3 regions of the Frankia sp. CeRuru1 genome follow, and region 3 is predicted to be linked to each of the others. Evidence: predicted binding sites of a transcription regulator. Region 3 holds the regulator's gene; each other region holds the start of a gene.
What was found. Region 3 encodes LexA, which represses DNA repair genes until DNA is damaged. Its sites were predicted from a motif close to CGAACNNNNGTTCG; they were not measured.
Positions count from the first base shown of each region.

Region 1: a site for LexA is predicted at 2,523-2,536, ahead of dnaB (replicative DNA helicase). Genes of this name have one in related genera too.
Region 2: a site for LexA is predicted at 7,323-7,336, ahead of recA (recombinase RecA). Genes of this name have one in related genera too.

Region 1 covers NZ_CDWWEW010000040.1:16,999-21,898, forward strand. Annotated here, with positions in the region: gene AC08OP_RS05170 (hypothetical protein) at 1-39, shown strand, start outside; gene rpsF (30S ribosomal protein S6) at 290-616, shown strand; gene AC08OP_RS05180 (single-stranded DNA-binding protein) at 680-1,228, shown strand; gene rpsR (30S ribosomal protein S18) at 1,279-1,515, shown strand; gene rplI (50S ribosomal protein L9) at 1,525-1,971, shown strand; gene dnaB (replicative DNA helicase) at 2,572-3,930, shown strand; gene AC08OP_RS05200 (antibiotic biosynthesis monooxygenase family protein) at 4,096-4,443, shown strand; partial or broken gene AC08OP_RS05205 (hypothetical protein) at 4,471-4,900, shown strand, end outside.
Region 2 covers NZ_CDWWEW010000098.1:1,755-13,889, reverse strand. Annotated here, with positions in the region: gene AC08OP_RS09865 (amino acid ABC transporter ATP-binding protein) at 1-483, shown strand, start outside; gene AC08OP_RS09860 (glutamate ABC transporter substrate-binding protein) at 692-1,651, shown strand; gene AC08OP_RS09855 (amino acid ABC transporter permease) at 1,766-2,386, shown strand; gene AC08OP_RS09850 (amino acid ABC transporter permease) at 2,383-3,264, shown strand; gene rny (ribonuclease Y) at 3,210-5,204, opposite strand; gene recX (recombination regulator RecX) at 5,549-6,157, opposite strand; gene recA (recombinase RecA) at 6,161-7,198, opposite strand; gene AC08OP_RS09830 (DUF3046 domain-containing protein) at 7,365-7,559, opposite strand; gene AC08OP_RS09825 (ATP-dependent helicase) at 7,752-12,135, shown strand, end outside.
Region 3 covers NZ_CDWWEW010000073.1:5,150-11,867, forward strand. Annotated here, with positions in the region: partial or broken gene AC08OP_RS07995 (diaminopimelate epimerase) at 1-119, shown strand, start outside; gene AC08OP_RS08000 (VOC family protein) at 121-624, shown strand; gene AC08OP_RS08005 (helix-turn-helix domain-containing protein) at 546-1,223, opposite strand; gene hflX (GTPase HflX) at 1,669-3,129, shown strand; gene lexA (transcriptional repressor LexA) at 3,195-3,965, opposite strand; gene AC08OP_RS08020 (LysM peptidoglycan-binding domain-containing protein) at 4,270-4,656, shown strand; gene nrdR (transcriptional regulator NrdR) at 4,995-5,540, shown strand; partial or broken gene AC08OP_RS08030 (LAGLIDADG family homing endonuclease) at 5,863-6,718, shown strand, end outside.

The DNA of each region.
Region 1 (4,900 bases), on a different contig from region 3:
GTGGTCGGGGCCGCCAGGGCCCCCGGAGGAATCGAGTAAGCTCGGCTGGACATACCGTGCGCCGGCGTACGTGTGTCCATCCGCTGGTCCAGGCCGACCACTCGTCATGATTGGTCGGTGCGCTTCCGGGTGGCCCTCGTGCACTGATGATCGTCCGGATGTGCTGACGGGCGGTCCCCTCTCGGATCCATCGCGTCGAGCACGTTCGAGACGGCACAGGTTCCGGTCGCGGTCCCTCCTGCCGCGGAAGATCCGTGGCCGCCAGAGTCCACAGGAGGTGGGTTCAGTCTTGGCACGTCATTATGAGCTCATGGTGATCCTCGATGCTGACCTCGAGGAACGCACCGTCGCGCCCTCTCTCGACCAGTACCTCGGTGTCGTCCGTCAGGGCGGCGGCGTGGTGGAGAAGGTCGATGTCTGGGGCCGGCGCCGGCTCGCCTACGAGATCGCCAAGAGTTACGAAGGCATCTACGCCGTCATCGACCTGCATGCGGAGCCCGACGTCGTCGCCGAGCTCGACCGTCAGCTCGTCCTCAATGAGTCGGTCATCCGCACCAAGGTCATCCGGCTTCCAGAGCCGAAGAAGCCACGTCAGAGCCGCCGGGCGGCGGCGTGATCCGGTCCGCGGCGACGGCAGTCCCCGTGCCGTCGTGGGCCGCCGATCTCCGGGAGAGTGCCCATGGCTGGTGAAACCGTCATCACTGTCGTCGGCAACCTAGCCAACGACCCCGAACTGAGGTTCACCCCGAACGGTGCCGCGGTCGCCAGCTTCACCGTCGCCTCCACGCCGCGCACCCTCGACCGCCAGACCAACGAGTGGAAGGACGGCGAGGCGCTGTTCCTGCGCTGCTCCATCTGGCGCCAGGCGGCGGAGCACGTCGCCGAGTCGCTGCAGAAGGGCGCTCGGGTCATCGTCACCGGCCGCCTCAAGCAGCGGTCGTTCGAGACCCGCGAGGGTGAGAAGCGTACCGTGATCGAGCTCGATGTCGACGAGATCGGCCCGAGCCTGCGCTACGCCACCGCCAAGGTCGTCAAGGCCGCGCGCGGCGGTGGTGGCAGCAGTTACGGGGGCGGTGGCGGAGGCGGCTACGGCGCCCCCCCCGGCGCCCCCGCCGGTGTTCCCGCGGGCGCTCCGGCCGGCAGCTACGGCGGCGGTAGTGGTGGAGCACCCATCGATGACCCCTGGTCGCAACCGGCCGGCGGCTACTCCGACGAGCCACCGTTTTGAGCGGCCGGTCGTCGTCCTCGCGAACGACACAACGAGGTAGGAGCACACCCATGGCCAAGGCGGCCGTGCGCAAGCCCAAGAAGAAGGTTTGCGTTTTCTGCAAGGACAAGGTCGACTACATCGACTTCAAGGACACTTCGCTGCTGCGCAAGTACATCTCCGACCGGGGCAAGATCCGGGCCCGTCGGGTGAGCGGTAACTGCAGCCAGCACCAGCGCGACGTGGCGACGGCGGTGAAGAACAGCCGCGAGATGGCGCTGCTGCCCTACACCGCCTCGGCCCGGTAGGGGGTGGTGATGAAGCTCATCCTGACCCAGGAGGTCCCCGGTCTCGGTAGCCCGGGTGACATCGTGGAGGTCGCGAACGGGTACGGGCGCAACTACCTCGTGCCCCGCCGGTACGCGATCCTCGCGACCAAGGGCGCGGAGCGTCAGGTCGAGCAGATCAAGCGGGCCCGGTCGGCCCGCGCGGTCCGCGATCTCGGGCACGCTCAGGAGATCGCCGGTCAGCTCGGTGGCCTCAAGGTCGAGCTGACCAGCCGGGCGGGCAAGGAAGGCCGCCTGTTCGGTTCCGTAACGGCGGCCGACGTGGTGGAGGCGGTGACCGCCGCGGGTGGCCCCGAGCTCGACCGGCGCCGTGTCGAGCTCACCACGCCGATCAAGTCCCTGGGCGCCTACACCGTCGCCGTGCATCTGCACCCCGAGGTGACCGCGACCGTGAAGCTCCAGGTCACGCAGGCCTGACCAGGGCTGGGCGGGCCTGATCGCGGCCGGATGGGCCCGAGGCCGGGCGGGTCTGACGGCGGCGTCCGCCGTTTCTCCCGCTGTACCGCCGCGCTCGCTGTACCGGCTCCCCTGGCCGACCGTCTCAGGCGGCCGGCCAGGGGAGTTCGTTGTGCGTGGGGCAAGGGGCGACGAGCAGATCCGAAACTTTTTCTTATCCACAGGGCACTCGCGATGCGGGCGCCTGCCAGCTGGGTTTCGTCGAGGCTGTGGTCTCGGGTGTCCACAGGTTTCCGGTTTCCGTCCCGATGTCCTCCCCAGGTTCCGGCCGGTTGCCCACAGCTTTTCCACAAGGGCCTGTGGATAACTTTTTGGTGGGGGTGCCCGCCGGTCCGTAAGGTCGGACCCTCCAGACTGAGGAAGGTACTTCTAGCCTGATCGGGCCAGGTCTCCTTCGGTGACGCGGGCGGCGCCCGGCGAGAGGCTCACCGGAGGCCGCCCGCCCGGTCCCTGCTGGGAGCTCCCGGCTGACCGGGGGCGGAGCGGTCCGTTGACAGCGATTCCGATCTGTACGAACATACGTTCGAATGCGGGTCTACGGGAGTCCCGGGAGGGTGCGTCGTGAGCGTCACCGAGATCTCGCGTGGTTCCGGTGGGAGTACGGAGTTCGACCGGACTCCTCCGCACGACCTGCCCGCCGAGCAGAGCGTGCTCGGCGGCATGCTGCTGTCGAAAGACGCCATCGCCGACGTCGTCGAGGTTCTGCAGACGGGTGACTTCTACCGTCCCGCGCACGGCCTCGTGTACGAGGTCATCGGCGATCTCTACGGCCGGGGGGAGCCTGCGGACGTCATCAGCGTCGCCGCCGAGCTCGGCCGCCGCGATCTGCTCGAGCGGGTGGGCGGTCCGGCCTACATGCACACCCTCATCTCGAGCGTGCCCACCGCGGCCAACGCCGGGTACTACGCCCGTATCGTCGCGGAGAAGGCGGTCCTGCGCCGCCTCGCGGAGGCCGGCACCCGCATCGTGCAGCTCGCCTACGGCGCGGCTCCGGACGTCAGCGACGTCGTCGACCGCGCCCAGGCGGCCGTATACGAGGTGACCGAGCGCCGGACGAACGAGGACTACCTGCCGCTGGGGGAGCTGCTCAACCCGGCGCTGGAGGAGATCGAGTCCATCCAGGGGCATGACGGTTCGCTGACCGGGGTGCCCACCGGTTTCGTCGACCTCGACGAGCTGACCAACGGCCTGCACGGCGGCCAGCTGTGGATCGTCGCGGCCAGGCCGGCCGTGGGCAAGTCGACCCTCGGCCTGGACTTCGCCCGGGCGGCGTCGATCAAGAACGGGATGGCGTCGGTCATCTTCTCGCTGGAGATGAGCCGCATGGAGATCACCATGCGGCTGTTGTCCGCGGAGGCGCGGGTGTCCCTGCAGAACATCCGCACGGGCCGGCTCACCGATGACGACTGGGGTCGCCTGGCCCGCCGGATAGGCGAGGTCGCGGCGGCCCCGCTGTTCATCGACGACAGCCCGCACCTGACGATGATGGAGGTCCGGGCGAAGGCCCGGCGGTTGAAGCAGCGCAACGAGCTGCGCCTGGTGATCCTCGACTACCTGCAGCTGATGTCGTCGCCCAAGAAGGTGGAGAACCGTCAGCAGGAGGTCAGCGAGATCTCGCGGTCGCTGAAGCTGCTCGCCAAGGAGCTCGACGTTCCGGTGGTCGCCATCTCCCAGCTCAACCGCGCCTCCGAGCAGCGGGCCGACAAGCGTCCCCAGGTCTCCGACCTGCGCGAGTCCGGAAGCCTGGAGCAGGACGCCGACGCAGTGATCCTGCTGTACCGGGAGGACACGGTCGAGAAGGAGTCGGCGCGTGCCGGCGAGGCGGACCTCATCATCGCCAAGCACCGCAACGGGCCGACCGGCACCGTCACCGTCGCCTTCCAGGGCCATTACTCACGGTTCGTCGACATGGCGAACTGAATTCTCGGCCCGGGGGCGGGACGAGGCCCACGGGTGGAGAGCGCCAGCGGCCCGGCGGCGGGCCGGGTGGGCGCCCGGGTGTGTTTGGCGTGGTCATGGTCCATGTTGGCGGACCGCGATCTTCCGATGGTGCCAGACTGGGCGGTATGAGTTTCAGGATCATCCATGGCGAGTGAGGGGCGGGACGGCGGGCAGCCCGCCGGAGCGGTCCTCGAAGTCGCCCGGTTCGACATCAAACCGGGCAGCGAAGACGATTTCGTCGCCGCGTATCACGGGGTGCGTGCGGAGCTCGTCGGCACGCCGGGCTGTCGTTCCGCGCGGATGACCCGGGGGGTCGAGTCACCGTCGAGTTTCGTGCTGCTCGTCGAGTGGGACAGCCTGGACGCCCATCTGACGAACTTCCGGGAGTCGGAGCGGTTTGCCCGCTGGCGCGCCGCCCTCGGCCCGTACTTCGACGGCACCCCGACGGTGGCGCACAGCGCGGACGTCCCCGCCGGTCCCGACCCGGCCTGACCCTCGACGACCGCCGGACTTCTGATCATGACAGCGTTCTTCGGGTACCTGTTTTTCGCGCCGCTCACGGCGCTCTTCTTCGGTTTCCTCATCTGGCTGGTACCGGCGATCCTGCTTCGGAACACGGACGTGGTGAGCCGGCTGAACCTGCGGCCCTTCGCGTTCTTCGTCACCGGCTACGTCTTCAGCGGGCTGATGGCCCTCTACCTGCTGGTGCTGGACGCCGGCCACGACGTCGCGCCGGCGGCCGGCGCCGTCGCATCCCTGGCCCTCGTCTGGGCTGTCCGGCGGCAGTGGCGCCGGCACCGGCCACTGGGCACGCGGCAGGTGGCGAGCATGCGCCGTGACGGCCCGGTCCAGCCGGGGCAGCCGGGTTATCCCGGTCCACCGGTGCCGTCGGGTTATCCGCATCAGCCCGGCCACCCGTACCCCCCCAGGCCGCAGACCGGGCCGGTCG
Region 2 (12,135 bases), on a different contig from region 3:
TTCCAATCGTTCAACCTCTTCGCGCACAAGACGGTGCTCGAGAACGTCACCCTGGGGCCGGTCAAGGTCCTGGGGCACAACCGCCTACAGGCCCGCGCCCGGGCCCAGGAACTACTGGAACGCGTGGGGATCGCCGACAAGGCGGACCGGTTGCCCCGCCAGCTCTCCGGCGGCCAGCAGCAGCGCGCCGCCATCGCCAGGGCGCTGGCGATGGATCCCGTGCTCATGCTCTTCGACGAACCGACCTCGGCGCTCGACCCAGAGATGATCTCCGAGGTGCTGGACGTGATGAGGTCACTGGCCACCAGCGGCATGACCATGATCGTCGTCACCCACGAAATGGGATTCGCGCGTTCCGCCGCGGACCGGGTGGCCTTCATGGCGGACGGCCGCATCCTCGAGATCGCCCCGCCCGAGAGTTTCTTCGCCGCGCCGCGGACCGAACGCGCCCGGGACTTCCTGGCCCGGGTCCTGCAGCACTGACCTCCACCGACCCGGCCCAACCGGGCCCAACCCGGCCCAACCGGGCCCGACCCGGTCGCACCCGCCGCCCGCCGCGCCGCCGGCACCCGGAGGCACACCAGAGGCACGTACCACCGGAGGGACGCAGTTCCTCAGGGGGACACACACCACCCGACGCCAGATCACCTGCTCCGGACCCGCGGTCCGGACCACTGCGAGAGGATCAGTCATGCGTACATCGTTCAGCCGGACGCGGCGCCCCGCCGCCGGGCATCTCAACGGGAGCTCAGGCGGGTTGTCACGCGGACGCAGCCGCCACAGGCGCGGCGGCGCGCTCCTCGCCGGCGTGACGCTGCTCGCCGCCCTCGGGCTGAGTGCCTGTGGGAGCGGCGGCGACGACGCCTCGGCACCCACCGCCTCGGTGACCTTCACCGCCGGCACCACCATGGCCCGGCTGCACGACGCTGGAAAGATCATCATCGGGACGAAGTTCGACCAGAACCTGTTCGGGCTGAAGAACCTCAGCGGCCAGCCCGAGGGCTTCGACGTCGAGATCTCGAAGATCGTCACGGATGCCCTGGGCATCCCACGCGACAAGGTCTCCTACGTGGAGACCGTGTCGGCCAACCGTGAACCCTTCATCCAGCAGGGCCGGGTCGACCTCGTGGTGGCCACCTACACAATCAACGACAAACGGAAGAAGGTCGTCGACTTCGCGGGGCCGTACTACGTCTCCGGCCAGTCCATCATGGTCGCGAAGAACAACACCGACATCACCGGCAAGGACACCCTTGCCGGCAAGAAGGTGTGCTCGGTCAGCGGATCCACGCCGGCCGAGAACATCCGCCGGGTGGCGCCCACCGCCCAGCTCGTGCTGTTCGATGTGTACAGCAAGTGCGCCGACGCGTTGAAGAACGGTCAGGTCGACGCGGTCACCACGGACAAGGGCATCCTGCTGGGTCTCGTCGACAAGGACCCCGACGCCTTCAAGGTGGTGGGTGACACCTTCACGAAGGAGCCCTACGGCATCGGCCTCAAGAAGGGTGACGACGCGTTCCGGAACTTCATCAACGACACGCTCGAGGCCGCTTACAAGGACGGGCGCTGGGAGAAGGCGTACACCTCGACCCTCGGCAAGGTGGAGCCGACCGTGCCCACTCCCCCGGCTGCCGACCGGTACACGTCCTGATCCGCCAATCATCGCTCGGGGCACGACCGGTCGGCCTCACCCGGGCCGACCGGTCGTCCACCCGCCACCGCCTGAGGGAGGACAGCGATCGACGCCGTCATCGATAACCTCGACATCTTCGCCGAGGGCTTCCGCCGGACGGTCGGGCTAAGCCTGTTCGCGTCCGTCGCGGCGCTGATCCTCGGTACCGTCCTCGCAGCGATGCGGGTCTCCCCCGTGCCCCCGCTGCGCTGGACCGGCACCGCCTACGTGCAGACGGTCCGCAACACCCCGCTGACCGTCGTGTTCTTCTTCGTGGTGTTCGTCCTGCCGCAGCTGGACATCGTCTTCTCATATTTCACGTTCGCGGTGGTCGCGCTCTCGATTTATCACGCCGCGCTGGTCTGCGAGGCGGTGCGTTCCGGGATCAATGGGGTCGACCTCGGTCAGGCCGAAGCGGCTCGTGCGTTGGGCCTGACCTTCTCCCAGACACTGCGAATGATCATCCTTCCGCAGGCATTCCGCAACGTGCTGCAACCGCTGGGCAGCGTGGTGAGCGCGCTGATCCGCAACACCTCGATCGCCGCGGCGTTCGGCGTCGAGGAGCTGACCGGCATGGTCCAACGGCTCACGACCGTCAATCCGGATGCGGTGATCGTCGTGCTGCTCGGCGGTGTGGTGGCATACCTGATCCTCACCGCGGTGCTGGCAGCCGGGCTGTCCCTGGCCGAACGACGGGTGGCGAGGGCGCGATGAGCACCGAGATCATCCTGGCCGATCCACCGGGTCCGCGTGGTCGGCGTCGCATCCTGATCGCGAGTGTGGTGGCCGCCGCTGTCCTCGTCGGGCTGGTCACGCTGGCGGTGCTCCGCCTCGCCGACTCCGGCCAGCTCGACGGCAAGCGCTGGAGTGTCTTCGTCGATCAACCGGCGCTGCGCACCCTGCTGTGGAACGGGCTGCTCGACACGCTGCGCGCCGCGCTGACCGCGATGCTGTTCGCCTCGGCGGTGGGGACCCTGCTCGCCCTGGCCCGGCTGTCCCAGCGCCGGGCGGTGCGCATCCCGGCCACGCTGCTGGTGGAGCTGTTCCGCAGCCTGCCTGTCCTGATGCTCATCCTGTTCGCCTACCTCGGTCTGCCGGCGCTCGGCTGGCGGCTCTCGGCGTTCTGGGCCCTGGTCATCGGGCTGACCGCCTACAACGGGGCGGTGCTCAGCGAGATCTTCCGCGCCGGGATCCAGTCGGTCGACCGGGGGCAGACGGAGGCCGCGGCGGCGGTCGGGCTGCGGCCGGTCCAGATCTTCCGCCTCATCCAGTTTCCCCAGGCGGTCCGGCGGATGAGCCCGACGCTGGTGAGCCAGCTGGTGACGTTGCTCAAGGACACCTCACTGGGCTACGTCATCGCCTACAGCGAGCTGCTGCGATCAGGACGCAGTGCGGTCGAGTACCTGGGCAGCAGGTACGCCCTGCCCATCTACACCGTCATGGCGGTGATGTACATCGTCACCAACGGGCTGCTGTCGCTGTTGGCCCGATGGCTGGACCGCCGCCAGGACCGCCGCCTCGGCGGCCGCATCCCGGCTCAGCGGGCGGTGCCCACCGCACGGGTCTCGCGCACGACGGTCACCCGGATCTGACCCGGATAGGTGAGCTCCTCCTCGATCTGCCTGGCGACGTCCCGGGCGAGCAGATGGGCGGCGAGATCGTCGACCTCCTCGGGCACGACCATGACACGCACCTCCCGGCCGGCCTGCATGGCGAACACCTTGTCGACACCCGGACGGTCACCGGCGATCTGCTCGATGCGCTCGAGCCGTTTCACATACGACTCCAGGCTGTCGCGGCGGGCGCCAGGCCGGCCACCGGAGATCTGGTCAGCGGCCTGGGTCAGCACCGCGCAGATCGAGCGGGGTGCGACCTCGTTGTGATGGGCCTCGATCGCGTGCACGACCTCCTCGTCCTCACCGTAGCGACGGGCCACATCCGCCCCGATCAACGCATGAGAGCCCTCGATCTCGTGGGTAAGAGCCTTGCCGAGGTCGTGCAGCAGAGCCGCTCGTTTCGCAAGTGGAAGCGGCATGCGCAGCTCGGCGGCCATGATTCCGGCGAGGTGGGCGCTTTCGATCAGGTGCGCGAGCACGTTCTGGCCGTAGCTGGTTCGGTAACGCAACTGGCCCAGCAGATTGACCAGCTCGGGGTGCATCTCGGAAATGCCGGTCTCGAGCAGGGCGTCCTCGCCCGCCCGCACGCACCGCTCGGCCACCTCGAGCTGGGCGCGGGCGTGCTCCTCCTCGATGCGGTGCGGATGGATCCGGCCGTCGGACACCAGAGCCGCCAGCGTGATGCGACCGACCTCGCGACGCACCGGATCGAAGCAGCTCAGCAGCACCGCCTCGGGCGTGTCGTCGATGAGCACGTTGACCCCGGTGACGGACTCGAAAGCCCGGATGTTGCGTCCCTCCCGCCCGATGATCCTGCCCTTCATCTCATCGCCGGGAAGATGCAGGACCGTCACGACGGACTCGGTGGTCTGGTCAGACGCGACCCGTTGGATGGCGGTGGTCACGATCCTGCGGGCGCGTTCCTCACCCTCCTCCTCAGCCCGGGCCTCGATCTCGCGGACCATCAGCGCCGCCTCCCGCCGGGCCTCCTGCTCGATGACGGCGATCAGCTCCCCCCTGGCCTGCCCGGCGGTGAGCCCGGCCACCTGCTCCAGCGCGGCATGACGGGCACGTTCGAGGTCGGCCACCTCAACCGTCCGACGGGCCAGGTCGTTCTCCCGGTCGAGCAGGTCGCGGTCGCGGCCCGCCAGGCGACGACTATGATCGTCGATGCTGGCCATCCGGTCCTCGACGCGCTGTTCCCGAGTGGCCAGCGCAGCCTCCCGGCTCTGCAGTTCCGTCCGCCGGGCCTGCTGCTCACCGTCGAACGCCGCCCGCGCCGCGGCGATCTCGGTCCGGGCGGCCTCCTGCTCGGCGCGGACGGACTCTCTCGCCGCGGCCTGGAGCCGCGAGGTTTCGACTGCCGCCTCGGCGAGCATCCGCTCGCGCAGTAGGGCGACATCCTCCTCGCCGCGTCGCCGGATCTCGGCGGCATCCCGCTCAGCCCGCGCCAACCGTTCCGCCGCCTCCCGTTCGGCTCGGGCCACAATCTGCGCCGCCTCCTCCGCGCTACCACCATGAGCCGCGCGGAGGCCGCCGTCGGAGCGATCGGCGGTCACGGCCGAACCCCCGGTCCGCGCGGCGGTGCCGTCTCGATCGGCGGGTGAGTCGGCGTCCGTCGTGGCCGGAGCGCCGGAACCCTCCCGGACCGTGGGCAGGACGCGGACCGTCGGCTCCTCGTCGAAGTCCGCCGGACTCGTCACGTCCGCCGGACTCGTCACGTCCGCCGGACCGGTCACGTCCGCTGGACCGGTCACGTCCCCGACGTCCCGGGCGGCCGGGGTTCGGGACACCACCGGAGCGGGGTCGGGTATCTTGTCAACCCGGGTCGCCCGGACCAACCGCGCCACGGCGAGGATCAGAACGCTCAGGACGGCAAGTACGAGTGACGACAGGACGACGAGGACGCCCTCCATCGCTGCTCCCTCCGCTTCCGTCGGACCCGCACAGGCGGGCTGGAGCGGCGAAGGACCCTCGTCTCGGCACGATCACAGCCGTAGAGGGGCAGCACGCGGATTGCGCCATTGCGATATGGAGCCCGGACGGCCTCCCGAACCGGCCTATCCAACGTCGACCGGCCGGCGAGCATACCGTCTTCGGGCACCCACTCGCAGCGGCTGCCTCCGTGTGAAGTTGGACGAGCTATCAAGACCGCGTCGCCGCGGGAGTCCTGTCACCTTTCAAGAAAGACTAGGTCTCGCACAATCCCTGGTCAAGAAATAAGGGCGCATTGACGGCCCAGGCTCAATCTCCCCACCACTCACACCGAGCCGTCGTCTTCGTCGCCATCGACCACCCAGGCCATCCGACCTCCGCCGTCGAGCCCCTGAGCGACTTGCTCGCTCACGACCCGGACCGCCAGTTCGACCGGATAGCCCTTTCGGGTCAGCATGGCGAGGAGCCTTCGGGTACGGACCTGCTCGGGCAGGCGGTCCATCGACCGCAGCCGACGAAGGACGAGCTCGCGGGCGCCCTCCTCCTCGTCGTCCGCCCCGACCACCGCCACGGCGGCCTCGACGGTGTCCGGATCCACTCCCCGCTTACGCAGCTCTGTGGCCAAGGCCTGCCTACCCAGCCCACGACGGGCCCGAGCGGAGGAGACGAAGGCGGCGGCGAAGGCCTCGTCATCGATCAGACCGACGGCGGCCAACCGGTCGAGGACCACACCGGCGATCTCATCGGTGACCCCTCGTCGCCGCATGGTCGCCGCAAGCTCTGCTCGGCTCCTCGCTCTGGTCGCCAACTGATGCAGACAGATCTCCCGCGCGACCGAGATCGGATCCTTCAGCCGCGGCTCTTCGTCCGCCGCGACGGCCGTCCGGGCGAACGACGGACCGGCCGCGGCATTCCCCGGATCTGCTCCTGCCATCGGCTACAGATCGACCGGGACGGGCGCCACGGCATCGGATTCGAGACTGGGCAGGATGCCGAGCTTCTCCTTGATCTTCTTTTCGATCTCGTTGGCCAGATCGGGGTTGTCCCGCAGAAACGACCGGGCGTTCTCCTTGCCCTGGCCGAGCTGATCGCCGTCGTAGGTGTACCAGGCACCGGACTTACGAATAATGCCGTGCTCGACCCCCATGTCGATCAGGGAACCCTCCCGGCTGATACCGCCTCCGTAGACGATGTCGAATTCGGCGGTCCGGAACGGCGGCGCCACCTTGTTCTTCACCACCTTGACGCGGGTCCGGTTACCCACGGCCTCCGTGCCGTCCTTGAGGGTTTCGATACGACGGACATCGAGGCGCACCGACGCATAGAACTTCAGCGCCTTACCACCGGTCGTGGTCTCCGGGGAGCCGAACATCACCCCGATCTTCTCGCGCAACTGGTTGATGAAGATCGCGGTCGTGCCGGAGTTCGCCAGCGCCGCGGTCATCTTGCGCAGAGCCTGGGACATCAGGCGGGCCTGGAGGCCGACGTGGCTGTCCCCCATCTCACCCTCGATCTCGGCCCTCGGGACCAGCGCGGCCACCGAGTCGATAACGATGATGTCCAGCGCGCCGGACCGGACAAGCATGTCCGCGATCTCCAACGCCTGCTCGCCGGTATCCGGCTGGGAGACCAGCAGACCGTCGGTGTCGACGCCGAGCTTTCCCGCGTACTCGGGGTCGAGCGCGTGCTCGGCGTCGATGAACGCCGCGATACCACCGGCCGCCTGCGCGTTCGCCACCGCGTGCAGGGCGACGGTCGTCTTCCCGGACGACTCCGGGCCGTAGATCTCAATGATGCGCCCCCGCGGCAGCCCGCCGATGCCGAGCGCGACATCCAGAGCAATCGAACCGGTGGGGATGGCCTGGATCGGCGGCCTGGCGTCGTCCCCCAACCGCATGACCGATCCCTTGCCGAACTGCTTGTCGATCTGCGCCAAGGCGTTATCCAACGCCTTCTCACGGTCGAGTCCTGCCATTGGAGCTACTCCATGCTGAGGTCGTCGAGTCTTGGCCACGAGGATGACGTTAGGCCGTGGGTCCGACAGTTTCGAGGGTCGAGGATGATCTGTGGACAAGTAGCCGCACAGGGACGACTCTAGACGAACATGCGTTCGACGACCCGACGACACACCGGACGGTGGCTCAGCGCTCCCGCGCCGGCACATCGAACTCCTCGCACACGGTTCGCCAGACGGTCTTGGCGTCGTCACCACGGGCCAGGGCCACCTCGACCGTCGCGCCACCGAGACCGGACAACACATGATCACGCGCAAACGACTCTGCGTACGCGGAACCGAACCGTGTGTTCATCTTCGCCCAGAACTCGGTCAACCGCACTTCGCCAGTGTGCACCGTCCGGACGGGACGGGACCACCCAAGGGGGTCCTGGTCGGGGATCCCCACCGGGGATCCCCGGTTGGGGTTCCCACCGGCGGAACCACGGTCGGGGGGAACCACGGTCGCGGGAACCACGACCGGGTCGAGGCCGGGCCCCACGGCGGGCCCGGCCTGAACCACACCGGCGGAAAGTTGTCGGTCCCTCGACGCAGACTGGTCAACGTGCCCGGCTTCACTTCCCCCGATCCGCCGGATCCGCTCACGGCGTTCTCCGCCCCGACCCGGAGCTGGTTCGGCGCGGCCTTCACCGCCGCGACCCCCGCCCAGCGGGGCGCGTGGGAGGCGATTCGCACCGGCGGCAACGCGCTGGTCGTCGCACCCACGGGTTCGGGGAAAACGCTGGCCGCCTTCCTGTGGTCGCTGGACACGCTGGCCCGCTCGACGCCGCCGGCCGAGCCCACCCGGCGCTGCCGGGTGCTCTACGTCAGCCCGCTCAAGGCGCTGGCCGTCGACGTCGAACGGAACCTGCGGGCGCCGCTCGCGGGGATACGCTCCGCCGCGCAACGGCTCGGTCTACCCCAGCCGGACGTGACCGTGGGTCTGCGGTCGGGCGACACCCCCGCCGCCGAACGGCGCGGTTTCGGCACCCGGCCCCCCGACGTCCTGATCACCACCCCGGAGTCGCTCTTCCTCATCCTCACCAGTGCCGCGCGGGAGTCGCTGCGCGGCGTCCGGACGGTGATCGTCGACGAGGTCCACGCGGTGGCGGGCACCAAGCGTGGCGCCCACCTCGCGCTGAGCCTGGAGCGTCTGGACGCCCTGCTGGACACCCCGGCCCAGCGGATCGGCCTGTCCGCCACGGTGCGGCCGGTCGAGGAGGTCGCCCGCTTCCTGGGCGGAACGGCCCCGGTGGCGGTGGTCCGCCCGCCCGCGGCCAAGACCCTCCAGATCGACGTCGTGGTGCCGGTCGAGGACATGACCCGGCTCGGCGGACCGCTCCTCGACGAGTCCCCGGACGGCTCGGCGGCCTCCGCTCCGCACCGAGCGTCGATCTGGCCGGCGGTCGAGCAGCATGTCCTCGACCTCGTGCTGGCCCATTCCGCCAGCATCGTCTTCGCCAACTCGCGCCGGCTCGCGGAGCGGCTCTGCGCCCGGCTGAACGAGCTGTACGCCGAGCGGCTCGCCGCGGCCACCGCCGCGGGCGAATCCGTGGCCGGGGACGGGCCGGGAGAAGCCGGCCGGACGTCACCCGCGGCGTTGATGGGCGCCTCGGGCCAGGGCGGCGGCACAGCGGGCTGGCCGGAGATCGCGCGGGCCCACCACGGCAGCGTGAGCCGGGAGCAACGGGCCGGAATCGAGGAGGATCTCAAGGCTGGCCGGCTGCCCGCGGTCGTCGCGACCTCCAGCCTGGAACTCGGCATCGACATGGGAGCCGTCGACCTGGTCGTGCAGATCGGGTCCCCGCCGAGCGTCGCCGCCGGGATGCAGCGCACCGGCCGCGCGGGCCACCAGGTCGGCGCCGCCAGTCGCGGCGTCATCATCCCGAAGCATCGCAGCGACCTGCTCGAATGCGCCGTGGTCGCCGAGCGGATGCGCTCGGGGGCGATCGAGCGGCTGCGGTACCCGCGCAACCCCCTCGACGTGCTGGCCCAGCAGATCGTGGCAATGACGGCGATGGAGGACTGGCACGTCGACGAGCTCGGCGCGCTGGTCCGGCGCACCGCGACGTTCGCGACGCTGCCGGCCTCCGCCTTCGAGGCGGTCCTGGACATGCTCGCCGGCCGCTACCCCTCCGACGCGTTCGCCGAGCTGCGCCCCCGCATCACCTGGGACCGCGTCACCGGGATCCTCACCGCCCGCCCGGGCGCCCAGCGGCTCGCCGTGACCAGCGGAGGCACCATTCCCGACCGGGGCATGTTCGGCGTCTTCCTCGTCGGGGAGCGCTCCAGCCGGGTCGGGGAACTCGACGAGGAGATGGTCTACGAGTCGCGGGTCGGCGACGTGGTGCTCCTCGGCTCATCCAGCTGGCGCATCGAGGAGATCACCGCCGACCGGGTCCTGGTGACGCCGGCTCCGGGACGGCCCGGTCGGCTCCCCTTCTGGCATGGCGACGCCCCAGGCCGACCCGCCGAACTCGGCCGCGCGCTCGGCGCGTTCCTGCGCGAGATCACCAGGTTGCCGGCGCAGGCGGCGGCCGACCGCGTCCGGGCCGCCGGCCTCGACGATCGGGCCACCGCCAACCTGCTGCGCTACCTCGACGAGCAGAAGGCGGCCGTCGGCCGTCTCGGTGACGATCGGACGATCGTCGTGGAGCGTTTCCGGGACGAGATCGGCGACTGGCGCCTGGCGGTGCACTCCCCGTTCGGTGCTCCGGTGAACGCACCCTGGGCGCTCGCCCTGGGCGCCCGGCTGCGCGAGCGGTACGGGGTCGACGTCCAGATCATGCACACCGACGACGGCATCGTCGCCCGGATCCCGGATGCCGCCGAGCCGCCCGGCGCCGATCTCGCGCTGTTCGAGCCGGACGAGATCGACGCGATCGTGCGGGCGGAGATCGGGAGCAGCGCCCTGTTCGCCAGCCGGTTCCGCGAGTGTGCCGGGCGGGCCCTGCTGCTGCCCCGCCGGACCCCGGGGCGGCGGACCCCGCTGTGGCAGCAGCGCCAGCGCAGCGCACAGCTGCTGTCCGTCGCCGCGACGTTCGCCAGCTTCCCCGTCGTGCTGGAGACCATGCGGGAGTGCCTGCAGGACGTGTTCGACGTTCCGGCGCTCGCGGAGCTGATGCGCGAGGTGTCGGCCCGCACGCTGCGGGTGGTGGAGGTGGAGACGCCGTCCCCGTCTCCGTTCGCCTCCGCCCTGCTGTTCGGCTACGTCGCCGCCTTCATGTACGACGGGGACGCGCCGCTGGCCGAACGCCGGGCGCAGGTGCTGTCACTGGACAGCTCCCTGCTGGCCGAGCTCCTCGGCGAGGCGGACCTGCGGGAGCTGATCGATCCCGCGGCGCTCGCGCAGGTCGCCGCGGAGCTCGCGCGGCTCGCCCCGGACCGCCACGCCCGCGATGTCGATGGGGTGGCCGACCTGCTGCGCATGCTCGGCGACCTCACCACCGCGGAGGCGGTCGCCCGGGGTGCCACCCTGGGCTGGCTCGCCGAGCTCGAACGGACCCGCCGGGCCCTGCGGGTCCGTATCGCCGGCGAGGAGCGGTGGGTCGCGATCGAGGACGCCGGCCGGCTGCGCGACGCCCTGGGCGTACCGCTGCCGGTGGGAGTTCCCGACGCCTTCACCGAACCGGTGCGTGACCCTCTCGGAGACCTGATCTCCCGCTATGCCCGTACCCACGGACCGTTCGACACCGAGGAACCGGCCGCCCGGCTGGGGCTGGGCACGGCGGTGGTCGCCGGTGTCCTGGACGGGCTGGTCCGCGGCGGCCGCCTCGTCCGCGGCGAGCTGCATCCCGACCGCGGCGGTGAGCAGTGGTGCGACGCGGGCGTGCTGCGCGCGCTGCGACGACGCAGCCTGGCCGCCCTGCGCAAGGAGGTCGAGGCGGTGCCGCCCCGGGTCCTCGGTGCCTTCCTACCGGCCTGGCAGTCGGTCACCAGCGGACGTGGCCGGGGGGTGGACGGCGTGCTGCGCGCCGTCGAGCAGCTGCAGGGCGCGCTGATCCCGGCGAGCGCGTGGGAACAGCTCGTCCTCCCGGCCCGCGTCGCAGACTACTCACCGGCGATGCTCGACGAGCTGTGCTCCGCCGGCGAGGTGCACTGGGCGGGCGCCGGCGGGCTGCCCGGGGACGGCGGCTGGTTGACCCTGGTCCTCGCCGACACCGCGCCCCTGCTGCTGCCTCCGCCCGACCCGGAGATCGCCTCGGGTCCGCTGCACACCGCGATTCTCGACGCGCTCACCGGCGGGGCGGCCCTGTTCTTCCGGGCGCTGTCCGACCGGATGGGCTCGCTCGACGACACGGCGCTCGCCACCGCGCTCTGGGATCTCGTCTGGGCGGGGCGGGTGACCAACGACACCCTCGCCCCGCTGCGCGCCCTGCTGGGTGCCGCCGCCGTCCCCCGTCCCCGGGCGGCACGGTACGGACGGCCGGCGATGCCACGGCGGACCGGCCCCCCGACGGCCGCCGGCCGCTGGTCGCTGCTGCCCGAGCGGGACACCGACCCGACCCGGCGCGCCCACGCGCTGGCCGAGGCGCTGCTCGAGCGCCACGGCATCGTCACCCGCGGCGCGGTGACCAGCGAGCGGCACCCGGGCGGGTTCGCCGGGGTCTACCGGGTCCTCAGCGCCTTCGAGGACGCCGGCCGCGCCCGCCGGGGCTACTTCGTCGAGTCCCTGGGCGCGGCCCAGTTCGCCGTCCCGGGAGCGGTCGATCGGCTGCGCTCCATCGCCGCGGCACAGCGGGACGCCGAGGCCGCCCCGGCCTGGGCGCAGCCGGCGGCCGGCCCACCGAGCTCATCGTCCGCGCAGGCCGTCGTCCTGGCCGCGGCCGATCCGGCCAACCCGTTCGGTGCCGCGCTGCCCTGGCCGACCCGACCGGGGGATGACGCGGACGGCGCCGCCGGCCACCGGCCGGGGCGCA
Region 3 (6,718 bases):
TGCCCGGCGGCGGCCTGGTCGTGATCTGGCAGCCGGAGACCGTGCTGTTGCGAGGGCCCGCCGAGCTGGTCTTCGACGGCGTGCTGCGCCGTGCGGAGGTCCACGACCCGGTCGGGTGAGGTGTCCGTTTCCTACAAGACCCGGCCCGCCTGCCGGCCCTACGGTGCCCTCATGCCACCATCGTTCACCCTGACCGGTGTGATCGTCGCTGATATGGCCCGGTCCCTGGCGTTCTACCGCCGGCTCGGCCTCGATCTGCCCGCCGGAGCCGACGCCCAGCCGCACGTCGAGGTGCAGCTGCCCGGCGGTCTACGCCTCGCGTTCGACAGCGAGGCGACCATCCGATCCTTTGATCCGCACTGGTCGGCGGGTACCGGCTCGCCGCGGGTCGGGCTGGCCTTCGCCTGCGACACGCCGGACGAGGTCGACGAGGTCTACGCCGACCTCGTCGGCGCCGGTCACGCCGGCCACCTTCCGCCCTGGGACGCCTTCTGGGGCCAGCGGTACGCGGTCGTGCTCGATCCAGACGGCAACCACGTCGACCTCTACGCCCCACTACCCGTAGTGGCCGCGACATCCGCGACATCCGCGACATCAGCTACCGAGACGTCCAGTTCGTCCTGAACGTTGGCAGTTCGGATGAGACGGGTCGGCGGAACTCCGGCGAGCGCGCGTACCTCCCGGGCGAGGTGCGCCTGGTCGGCGTAGCCGGCCTCGGCCGCCACGACCGCGAACGGGATGCCGGCCCGCGCCGCGTGCAGGGCGTCCTGCATCCGGAGGATCCTGGCGAGCGTCTTCGGGCCATATCCGAAGACGCGCCGGCAGCGACGCAGCAGCTGGCGTTCGCTCAGCCCGACTATGCGCGCGAGGTCGTCCACGGGCGCCCGGGCGCGGGCACCCGCCAGAACGGCGGGAACCAACCGGTCCACGAGCGCCGGGTGAACGGGCCGGGCGATGATCGACGACTCGAATGCGACCAGGGGATCAGCGGCCATGGCGAGCCGCTCGGCGAGTCGCTGCGCCGGTCCGTCGCCCCACAGGTCGGCGAGCGGGATGCGTTGGTCGCGCAGTTCGTCCGCGGCCACTCCGAGGTGAGATGGTCCAGAGCCCGAGTCGAAGCGGAGCCCGACGTGCCGCACGCCTGGTGCCCAGCGCACCAGCTTCGCCGCCGTGTCCGGCCCCGCGACGATCAGATTGGCGTCGGAACTCCAGATGATGTCCATGCATCCGTCCGGCAACACCCGCCGGCTGCACACCAAGTCTGTGTGCCCGGTGCCGCCTGTGTGCCCGGTGCCCTCCGAGGGCCCGGTGCCGTCCGGACGCCGGTCCGCCGTCGTCCGCGTGGTGTCCGGGGGAGTCGGGCGGCCCGAGCTGTCCCAGATCGTCGCGGCGAGGCGGTGGGCCCGTCTCTCGTGGTACTCGTGGTACACGGCGCAGAGGCTACGTCGGCGGGGCGGCAAAACGGTTCGCGATCGACGTGGTGGCGTGGGACCCTGGTTGGCGACGGGATTCGCCGGGAAACGAGGGGGAGGCGCGCCACGAGTGCGGCAGGGTCTTCCGGTCCGGCGGATCCTCCTCGGGCCACCGGGTCGTGGGGCCCGGCCGGAGCAAGCGGCACGGAATGATCGCGGAATGGTGCGGTAGCGGGCCGCGTTGAGAACGGATGGTATGACACTTCCTGCTGACGCCTTCGATGCGTCCACTCTCGACAGATCCCTCATCAAGCTGACCGATGCCGATCCGTCTTACCTGCCGAACTTCTTCGACGATTCTGGGGACGGTTTCGACCTGGAGGATCGCGCCGCGTTGCGGCGGGTTCCCGGTCTCGCCACCGAGCTCGACGACGTCACCGAGGTCGAGTACCGGCAGCTGCGGCTGGAGCGTGTCGTCCTCATCGGCGTATGGACGTCGGGTTCCCCGCGGTCGGCCGAGAGCTCCATGGCGGAGCTCGCGGCGCTCGCCACGACCGCCGGTTCGGTGGTGCTCGACGCGCTCGTGCAGCGTCGCGACCGGCCGGATGCCGCGACTTACGTCGGTTCGGGCAAGGCCCGCGAGCTCGCCGAGGTCGTCGCGGCGACCGGCGCGGACACGGTGGTCTGCGATGGCGAGCTCACCCCGGGTCAGCTGCGGCAGCTGGAGGAGGTCGTCAAAGTAAAGGTCATCGACCGGACGGCCCTCATCCTGGACATCTTCGCCCAGCACGCGACCTCTCGCGAGGGCAAGGCCCAGGTCGAGCTCGCGCAGTTGCAGTACATGCTGCCCCGGCTGCGTGGGTGGGGTGAGTCGATGTCGCGGGCCGCGGCCAGTGGCGGCGGCCGGGCGCCCATCGGTACCCGCGGTCCCGGTGAGACGAAGATCGAGACCGATCGTCGGCGGCTGCGGGCCAGGATGGCGCGGTTGCGCCGCGAGCTCGCCGCGATGACGACCGTGCGGGAGACCAAGCGTTCCGCCCGGCGGCGGGGCGAGGTCCCCAGCGTGGCGATCGCCGGTTACACCAACGCCGGTAAGTCGTCGCTGCTCAACCGGCTGACCGGCGCGGGTGTCCTGGTCGAGGACGCGCTGTTCGCCACCCTCGATCCGACCGTGCGGCGGGCGACCCTGCCGGACGGCCGGGCCTTCACCCTGACCGACACCGTCGGATTCGTCCGGCATCTGCCGCATCAGATCGTCGAGGCGTTCCGCTCGACGCTGGAAGAGGTCGCCGATGCCGATCTCATCCTGCACGTTGTGGACGGATCATCGCCGGATCCGGCCGCGCAGATCTCCGCCGTGCGCGAGGTTCTCAACGACATCGACGCGGGCGGCGTTCCCGAGCTGATCGTCGTCAACAAGGTGGACGCCGTGGAGCCGACGGTCGTCGCGGGGCTGCGCCAGCTCGCCCCGGACGCCGTGTTCGTCTCGGCACGCACGGGCGAGGGGCTGGCCGCGCTGGTCGACGCGCTCTGTGCCCGGGTGCCGCATCCCGACGTGGAGATGCGCGTGCTCGTGCCCTACACCCGGGGCGACTTGGTCTCCCGGGTGCACGCGAACGGCGAGGTGCTCACGATGGAGCACACTGAGACCGGTACCCGGCTGTCCGCCCGGGTTTCCTCGGGACTCGCGGCGGAGCTGCACGCCTACCGGGCCTGAGCCCAGGAGCGATCAGACGCGAGGCAACCCGGCCGGCCGCCCGACGGGCGGCCGGCCGATCCACATCAAACCCTGCGGAGCACAGCCACGATCCGGCCGAGGATGGTCGCATCCTCACCGGGGATGTCGGCGAAGGCCGGGTTCTCCGGATGTAGCCAGATCTTGCCGGCCCGAACCCGCAGACGCTTGACCGTCGCCTCCCCGTCGATCATTGCGGCGACGATCTCCCCGTTGTCCGCGACCGGCTGCTGGCGGACGACCACCCAGTCACCGTCGCAGATCGCCGCGTTGATCATCGAGTCGCCGACGACCCGGAGCAGGAACAGAGTGCCCTCGCCGACGATCTCCCTGGGTAGCGGGAAGACGTCCTCGACCGCCTGCTCGGCCAGGATCGGGCCACCGGCGGCGATCCGGCCCAGCACCGGCACGTAGGCCGCGTCCGACTTGCTTCCTTCGGTGGTGCCCGGCGCCGCCTCACCGACGATGGGAATCGTGCCCGCCACCGTCGTCGCGCCCGCGCCCACATCCGCGCGTCGCCGGGGGTGCTCGACGGTCAGCACCTCCATCGCTCTCGGGCGGTTCGGGTCCCGCCGCAGGTAGCCCTTCTCCTCGAGCACCTTGAGCTGGTGAGCCACACTACTGGTGCTGGTGAGGCCGACCGCCTCACCGATCTCCCGCACGCTGGGCGGATATCCGCGCCGCTCCACCGCGGCCCGGATGACCTCCAGCACCTTGCGCTGCCGGGGGGTCAGGCCCGCGTCCGCGGGGCCTTCGGGAAAGGCTCGCACGTTGCCGCGGGTTCCGCCCCGGCGCGTACCCCTGCCTTGGCTAGTCATCGCTTACCGCTCTCCTCGTCGCGTTTTTCTTCCGCCGTGCGGCCACCGGCCGGCCGGTGGCCGCACGGCGGACCGTCCCGCTCCGGAAGCCGTCACCCACCGACTCGCCGCCGTCCGTGACCGAGGGAAACCGCCCGGTTCACACCCGATCGACTCGACGGTAACCGGCGGGTCGCAGAATCTCAAACGTCTGTTCGAGCGTGTTCCTGGCGGTTTCCGGTTCCCGATGCGACAATCGACCACGCGTTCGATCGAACGAAGGTTCGATCTTCGGCGTTCGGTGTCGTCGGAACGGGAGGGTGCCATGGGATCCGCACACAGGGCGCGGGTCGTCGACCTGTCGACGGCCAGGGACCGGGCGGGTCGCCGGCCGGCGGGATACCCGCCGGGTCGCCCGCCCGCACCCCCGCCGCTCCGGCTGACCCGGCGGGGTCGGGTGGTGGTGGTATCGATTGTCGTGGCGGTTGTCGTGGCGGTGGCAATCATGATCATGCCTGGGGTGTCGATCGCCGGGCCGGATGCCGCGGAGGCGCCGCGGCGCCATCTGGTCGTGCCGGGGGAGACGCTGTGGGCGGTGGCGGTGGCGCTCGACGAGAGCGCCGACACCCGGGTCGTGGTGGACCGGCTGATGCGGCTGAACCACCTGCGGTCGCCACTGATCACCCCGGGCCAGTCGTTACTCCTTCCCTGACGCCCGGCTTCCCCGGCTTCCCGGGTCCACGAGTGTCTCGGCGCGGGGGCTCGCGCACCGTCGTCTTTCGTCCACGTGCGGTGCCGCGTGCGGTGCGGACCACACGGACCATACGGGGGTGCTGTCCCCATCTCTGGGGCCGTGCGCTACCTTGGACACAACATCTGGTGCTTACCGGGGTGTAAGTCACCCACAGGTTGTTCCACAGGTCTTCCACGGGGAGCTGGCGGTCCATCCACAAGGTGGTCCGTCCGGCGTGGATGCCGGGTCCTCAACGGTGTCCCGTCGTCCCCGGTCCGGGGCGGTCGGCTCCGGCGCGGGCGAAGGAGGCGTAGCGCGTGCGGTGCCCGTTCTGCCGGCATCCGGACAGTCGCGTCGTCGACAGTCGGGAGGCCGAGGAGGGTTCGGCGATCCGCCGCAGGCGGTCCTGCCTGTCCTGCGGTCGCCGGTTCACTACGATGGAGGAGGCGTCCCTTCAGGTTCGCAAGCGCAGCGGGGCGGCCGAGCCGTTCAGCCGGGCCAAGGTCATCGCCGGTGTCCGCAAGGCCTGCCAGGGCCGGCCGGTGCGGGATGATGATCTCGCGCTTCTGGCGCAGCGGGTAGAGGATGCCGTCCGCTCGTCGGGGTCGGCGGAGGTGCCCGCGGAGGCGATCGGCCGGGCGATCCTCGGTCCGCTCCGTGAGCTCGACGAGGTGGCTTATCTCCGCTTCGCCTCGGTGTATCTGGCCTTCGAGTCGTTGACCGACTTCGAATCCGCGATCGTCGCGTTGCGCTCCGAGGCCGCCGGACCTCCCACCACGCGGGATGGACCAGCTCGACCGGTCCCGCGCGGCGCCGTCGATGCCTCGCCGGTGACCGGCACCCAGCAGGTACATAGCAGGTAGGGCCGGGACCACCCGGCCGGAAGCGTCCTACATCGCCCTGGTTCGTCGTGCCGGCCCGGTCCCGCCGGCGATGGGTGACATCCCGCGTCGCGGCCGTGCGAGGACCGCGGACCTCCCGGACGGCACACCTGCGGCCCGGCTCGACCTGGCTGGTGCCGTTCGTCATGCGTGTTCGCCGTGCGCGTGCTCGTCCCCGCGGGCACCGCCGTGCGCCGAGGCCCGGCCCCGCACCGTCCCGACGTCCGCTGGCGGCGGCCCGGGGCGGGGATGCCCACAACACATTGTTGAAGGTTGAAGCTGACGAGTGAAGACGAGGAGCGTCATGACCGACAGCCGCGGCACGAAGCCGAGCAGGTCAGCGGCGAAAGCGAGTGGGTTGAAGATCCAGCGGTCACGCACCACCGCCGGCGTCCACCCGTACGACGAGGTCACCTGGGAGTCCCGGGACGTCGTCATGACCAACTGGCGGGACGGCTCGGTCAACTTCGAGCAGCGGGGAGTGGAGTTCCCGCAGTTCTGGTCGGTGAACGCCTCCAACATCGTTACCAGCAAGTACTTCCGCGGGGCGCCCGGCACGCCGGGGCGGGAGTGGTCGCTGCGGCAGTTGATCGACCGGGTCGTGCACGCCTACGGCGCGGCCGGCCGCGAGCACGGCTACTTCGCCTCGGGCACCGACGCCGAGATCTTCGAGCACGAACTGGCCTGGATGCTGCTCCACCAGGTCTTCAGCTTCAACTCGCCGGTCTGGTTCAACGTGGGAACCCCCGCGCCGCAGCAGGTCTCGGCGTGCCAGCCCTATGATGCCCTCGTCAGCACGCCGTCCGGTCTGGTTCCCATCGGCGCCCTGGTGGAGGAGGACGCGGTGGGGACGAAGGTCTTCGACGCGCACGGTCTGACCCAGGTGATCGCGACCAAGTCCAACGGCGTCAAGGACGTCCTGCGGATCTGGACGAAGGCCGGTCACGCGCTCGACGTCACCGCCGATCATCTGGTGTGGCGGAGCACCTCCGCGGGTGCCGGGGCCTTTGTTCCCGCCGGCACGCTGCGGGCCGGGGACACCCTCGAGTGGCATCGCACCATCGCCCCTGGCGAGGGTGAGATCACCTCACGGGAGATCGCCGAGGCGGCGCTCGCGGGCCGGCTGCAGGCGGACGGTTTTGTTGGTCGGTACGCCGGTA